2 regions of the Klebsiella sp. HN106 genome follow, and region 1 is predicted to be linked to the other one. Evidence: predicted binding sites of a transcription regulator. Region 1 holds the regulator's gene; the other holds the start of a gene.
The links. Region 1 encodes sigma-54, which starts transcription at its own class of promoters, with help from an activator protein. Its sites were predicted from a motif close to GTTGGCACANNTTTCGCTNT; they were not measured.
Positions count from the first base shown of each region.

Region 2: the regulator sigma-54 is predicted to act here: its motif matches at 1,634-1,653, upstream of hydN (electron transport protein HydN).

Region 1 covers NZ_JBLURD010000006.1:28,260-31,387, reverse strand. Annotated here, with positions in the region: gene lptA (lipopolysaccharide ABC transporter substrate-binding protein LptA) at 1-128, shown strand, start outside; gene lptB (LPS export ABC transporter ATP-binding protein) at 135-860, shown strand; gene rpoN (RNA polymerase factor sigma-54) at 908-2,341, shown strand; gene hpf (ribosome hibernation promoting factor) at 2,364-2,651, shown strand; gene ptsN (PTS IIA-like nitrogen regulatory protein PtsN) at 2,718-3,128, shown strand, end outside.
Region 2 covers NZ_JBLURD010000007.1:148,614-151,741, forward strand. Annotated here, with positions in the region: gene hypF (carbamoyltransferase HypF) at 1-1,057, opposite strand, end outside; gene hydN (electron transport protein HydN) at 1,070-1,597, opposite strand; gene ACSIPU_RS17960 (LacI family DNA-binding transcriptional regulator) at 1,732-2,745, opposite strand; gene ascF (PTS cellobiose/arbutin/salicin transporter subunit IIBC) at 3,002-3,128, shown strand, end outside.

The DNA of each region.
Region 1 (3,128 bases):
AAATCACTTACCTGGTGAAAGAACAAAAAATGCAGGCTTTCAGCAATAAAGGCGGGCGCGTGACCACGGTTCTGGTTCCTTCGCAGCTGCAGGACAAAAGTGGCGATCAGTCAAAGAAAGGTAAGTAATTCGTTATGGCAACATTAACTGCAAAGAACCTTGCTAAAGCCTATAAAGGCCGCCGCGTCGTGGAAGATGTCAGTCTGACCGTGAACTCGGGCGAAATTGTAGGCCTGCTCGGCCCAAACGGCGCCGGTAAAACGACCACCTTCTATATGGTCGTTGGCATCGTACCGCGCGACGCAGGGAATATTATCATCGATGACGAAGATATTAGCCTGCTGCCGCTGCACGCGCGCGCGCGTCGCGGAATCGGCTATCTCCCTCAGGAAGCCTCTATTTTTCGCCGCCTGAGCGTATACGATAACCTGATGGCGGTATTGCAGATTCGCGACGACCTGAGCACCGAACAGCGTGAAGATCGCGCGAAAGAGCTCATGGAAGAGTTTCACATTGAGCACCTGCGCGACAGTCTCGGTCAGGCGCTCTCCGGTGGTGAACGCCGCCGCGTTGAAATCGCCCGCGCGCTGGCCGCTAATCCGAAATTCATCCTGCTTGATGAACCCTTCGCCGGCGTTGACCCCATTTCCGTTATCGACATCAAACGTATTATTGAACACCTGCGCGACAGCGGCCTCGGCGTGTTGATTACCGACCATAACGTCAGGGAAACGCTGGCCGTTTGCGAACGCGCTTATATCGTCAGCCAGGGCCACCTGATTGCTCACGGTACGCCACAGCAAATCCTTGAAGACGAGCAGGTTAAGCGCGTGTATCTTGGGGAAGACTTCAGACTCTGATAGGGTAGAGGTTCCAGACGTTTTAGCCGGAGATATTGGCCCTGAATATGAAGCAAGGTTTGCAATTAAGGCTAAGCCAACAGCTTGCCATGACGCCACAACTGCAGCAGGCGATTCGTTTACTGCAGTTGTCTACGTTAGAACTCCAGCAAGAACTCCAGCAGGCGCTGGACAGCAACCCGTTGCTGGAGCAAACCGATCTTCACGATGAGGTAGAAACCAAAGAGGCCGAGGATCGCGAATCTCTGGATACCGTCGATGCCCTTGAGCAGAAAGAGATGCCCGACGAGCTGCCGCTTGATGCCCGCTGGGATGAGATCTATACCGCGGGAACGCCCTCAGGCAACGGCGTCGATTATCAGGATGATGAACTGCCCGTCTATCAGGGCGAGACCACGCAAAGCCTGCAGGATTACCTGATGTGGCAGGTTGAACTCACGCCATTTACCGATACCGATCGCGCCATTGCGACCTCAATCGTCGATGCCGTTGATGACACAGGGTACCTGACTATTCCTGTCGAAGAGATCGTTGAAAGTATTGGCGATGATGAAATCGGACTTGAAGAAGTTGAAGCGGTGCTCAAGCGCATCCAGCGTTTCGACCCCGTCGGCGTGGCGGCGAAAGACTTGCGCGATTGCCTGCTGGTTCAGCTTTCACAGTTTGCCAAAGAGACGCCGTGGATTGATGAAGCTCGCCTGATCATCAGCGATCATCTCGATCTGCTGGCCAACCATGACTTCCGTACTCTGATGCGCGTTACCCGCCTGAAAGAAGAGGTGTTAAAGGAAGCGGTGAATCTGATCCAATCGCTGGATCCGCGCCCGGGCCAGTCGATTCAAACTGGCGAGCCGGAATATGTCATCCCTGACGTGCTGGTGCGTAAGGTTCACGATCGTTGGGTTGTCGAACTCAATTCAGATAGCCTTCCCCGCCTGAAGATCAATCAGCACTATGCGGCAATGGGTAACAGCGCGCGCAATGATGCTGACGGCCAGTTTATCCGCAGCAATCTCCAGGAAGCCCGCTGGCTTATCAAGAGCCTGGAGAGCCGCAACGACACCCTGCTGCGCGTCAGCCGCTGCATCGTCGAACAGCAGCAGGCCTTTTTTGAACAAGGTGAAGAGTTTATGAAGCCGATGGTGCTGGCGGATATCGCTCAGGCCGTCGAAATGCATGAATCCACTATTTCACGCGTTACCACGCAAAAATACCTGCACAGTCCACGCGGTATTTTTGAGCTGAAGTATTTCTTCTCCAGCCATGTGAACACCGAAGGCGGCGGCGAAGCATCGTCGACGGCCATTCGCGCGCTGGTGAAGAAATTAATCGCCGCGGAAAACCCCGCGAAACCATTGAGTGACAGTAAGCTCACCACCATGCTGTCCGATCAGGGTATTATGGTGGCGCGGCGAACCGTTGCTAAGTACCGAGAGTCTTTATCCATCCCGCCGTCGAATCAGCGCAAGCAGCTGGTTTGACCCAACCGATAAGGAAGACACTATGCAGCTCAACATTACAGGACACAACGTCGAAATAACTCCCGCCATGCGCGATTTCGTGACGGCGAAGTTCAGCAAACTGGAGCAGTTTTTCGACAGGATCAATCAGGTCTATATTGTGTTAAAAGTGGAGAAGGTGACGCAAATTGCGGACGCCAATCTGCATGTCAACGGTGGCGAAATCCATGCCAGTGCGGAAGGGCAGGATATGTATGCTGCTATCGATGGCCTTATCGATAAGCTGGCAAGACAGTTAACAAAACATAAAGATAAACTGAAACAACACTAATTGTCCGGGCAATAGCCTACGCCAACCGCCTGCAGGCGGTTGGCCAGGGTGAGCTCAGGTGAAATTATGATAAATAACGATTCGGCTCTACAACTGAGCAATGTCCTTAACCAGGAATGTACCCGTAGCCAGGTTCACTGCCAGAGCAAAAAGCGCGCGCTGGAAATCATCAGCGAGCTGGCGGCAAAGCAGTTAGGCTTAGCGCCCCAGGTGGTGTTCGAGGCGATTCTCACCCGTGAGAAAATGGGCAGTACCGGGATTGGTAACGGCATTGCGATCCCCCACGGTAAACTCGAAGAGGATACGCTGCGGGCCGTGGGCGTTTTTGTTCAACTGGAAACCCCGATTGCCTTTGATGCTATCGACAATCAACCTGTCGATCTGCTGTTTGCCCTTCTCGTCCCGGCCGATCAAACTAAAACGCATCTGCATACGCTCTCGCTGGTGGCGAAGCGCCTGGCAGATAAAACTATTTGC
Region 2 (3,128 bases), on a different contig from region 1:
TCTGCACAATCTCGCGGTTATGCAGCAGAAAACCGTCGGCAATCCCGGCTAAATCCGCCAGCGCCTCTGCGTTGGTTAAAGCCGGCGGGCGACCGCTAAGGTTGCCGGAGGTCATCACTAATGGGCGCGCCAGCGCCTGCGCAAGTAAATGCTGCAGTGGATTAGACGGCAGCATCCCCCCTACTTCCGCAAGCCCTGGCGCAATCTGGTCGCACAGCCCGGCCACCTGCGTTTTATCCAGCAGCACGATCGGTGCGGCGGGGGACGTGAGCAGCGTCACCGCCGGTTCATCGAGCCCCGCCGTTGTCGCCAGCATCACCGCCAGCGGTTTCGCCGGCCGATGCTTACGCGTCCGTAGCCTCGCGACGGCCTCAGGATTTCCGGCATCGCACAACAGATGGAAACCACCCAGCCCTTTCACCGCCACTATATCGCCCGCCATCAGGCGAGCCGTCGCCGCTTCAAGAGCCGCCTCGCCAAATGAATGCGCCTGCGGCCCGCGCCACTCCAGCCGTGGCCCGCACTCGGCGCAGGCTACCGGCTGCGCGTGGAAACGGCGATCGGCGGGGTCGCCATACTCCGCCGCACAGGAGGTGCAGAGTGGAAACGGCGACATAGAGGTCAGTGGACGGTCGTAGGGCATGGCGCGAATAATGGTAAAGCGCGGCCCGCAGTGGGTGCAGTTGATAAACGGATAGCGGTAGCGGCGCTCTTGCGGGTTGTTCATTTCCGCCAGGCATGCCGGGCAGGTAGCGGCATCGGGCACAATCTGCGTGCGCATGCTTCCGGCCCCGCTTTGGCGAATGGTAAAGCCTGGCGGCGCAGCGTCCCAGACAAAAGGCGCCGCTGCCGCGCTGTCGATACGCGCCAGCGGCGGGCAGCGCCGGGTTAACGCGGCGAGAAATGGCGCATCACCGCCGACAAGGCGCACCAGCACGCCGTCGCCGTCGTTGCACACGTCGCCGCGCAGCCCCAGCTGCTGCGCCAGCTGCCAGACGAAGGGGCGGAATCCCACCCCCTGCACTTTACCGCGAATGCGGATCTGCACCCCGTTCATTGCGCGACCGGCCTACCAGGCCAGCGCGGTACGGCGGCGTTTTTCGATATTCATCTGTTCGAGCTTGTTGCGGTCGACGCAAATCAGCGCGTGGGTCGGACAGGCATCCATACAGGCCGGGCCTTCCTCACGGTGGTGGCAAAGGTCGCATTTGTTGGCTTCGGCTTTTTCCGCCATCACGTTCAGCCCCGCGCCGCTGTGGCGGATAACCGGGCGCACCACCACTTCCATGGCGCCGTACGGACAGGCCACCACGCAGGTTTTACAGCCAATACAGCGCTCCTGCATCACGTGGACGAAGCCCTGGTCGCGGCTGATCGCGCCGTTCGGACAGACGTTGGCGCACGGCGCGTCTTCGCACTGACGACAGGCGGTGGCCGTCGACACGTTAACGCCTTTGATCACGTGAATACGCGGTAAAAAGCTTTTTGGCGTCAGCGCGGCGCAGTCCTGATTTTCCTGATGAGAGACCACGCAGGCCACTTCACAGGTGCGGCAGCCGATGCATTTGCTTGCGTCGGCGATAATGAAACGGTTCATCCATTTCTCCAGCAGTAAAAAGGTTACGCGCCGGAGTATGCATAATACGTTCCAACTTTTATCTAATTGATATTAAACAAGATAAATACGGAAGATACTGTCATCGTCAGTTGTGACGATGACAGCTGACGACGTCAGGTATGCGGGCCGGGGACCACCGAGTCGCGTTCAATCAGCTCGCCGGGGAAGAGTTGCTGAAATTTAAAATCGCCGCCGTCGAGCATAAAGATCAGCCGGTTGATGCTCTCTTTGATCATCTCCGTCACCGGAACTTTGACGCTGGAGAGCGCCGGAACCATATACGGCGCCAGCACGATATCGTCAAACCCCACGACCGAGACCTGCTCCGGAACCTTGACGCCGATCTGATGCAGCTGTTTCATCGCGCCAACCGCCATGTCGTCGTTGCTCGCCACCAGCGCGCTGTAGCCGACGCGGCGCTGGCGCAGCGTTTCAACCCCCGCCGCGCCGGTTTCCGGCGTCCAGCGGCCTTCGACGATCAGATCGTTATTCAGGGCAATGTCGTGGCGGGCCAGCGCGTCTTTATAGCCCGAGAGACGCTCAACGCCGGTTGGCGAATCCAGCGAACCGGTAATAAACGCGATTTCCCGATGGCCCAGCGCGATAAGCTTTTCCACCGCCATCATCGCCGAAGCTTTTTGATCGGACCAGACGCAGTGGCTGGCGTTGCGGCGCAGGCGGCGGTTGAGCACCATGATGGGCCGCTCATGATTTTCGATAATCTCATCCATCTCATCAACGCTGAGAAAGCGCGGATAGATAATTATCGCATCGCAGCGCAGATCGAGCAGATACTCAATCGCCTCGCGCTCCTCCTCCGCGCTGTGCTTGCCGTCGGCGAGGATCAGCTGCCGCCCTTTGTCTTCGGTCATCCGCGCGACGTGGTAGAGCAGTTCGCTGAAATAGACGCCGTGATAAAGGGTGTTGGTCACCACCAGCCCGAGGGTCTGCGTCTTTTTCGTCGCCAGGTTGCGCGCCAGCAGATTCGGCCGGTAGCCGCTTTCGGCCACCGCCTGGAAGACGCGATCTTTGGTCTCCTGGCTGACATAGCCGTTCCCCGACAGCACCCGCGAAACGGTGGCCTTTGACACCCCCGCGCGCTTCGCTACCTCCAGCATCGTTGCCATGTGGTTATTCCTGTTGCCAATGTTGCCCGCAGTGTACTGCACACGCTGCGCTTTTTCAGCATTTGCGCGTCGCCCGCGCGGATGCGCACACAGCGATCAAAATCACAAAATCGAGATCTTATTTTTTTATTTCTTGTATGCATTCATGAAACTAATCATGATTTTGTGGAACCGGTTTCCTATGTATGCATGATGCCGCACCGCTTTCCGGCGCGGTGACAAGCCAGTACCCCATTGATAAACAGGATAAAATCCGATGTCTAAAAATTATGCAGCTCTGGCGCAGCAGATTATCGCGGCAATCGGTGGCGCAGATAACGTTGCCGCCGTCACCCACTGCATGACCCGCCTGCGTTTCGTGGTCAAAGACAACGAGCGGGTCG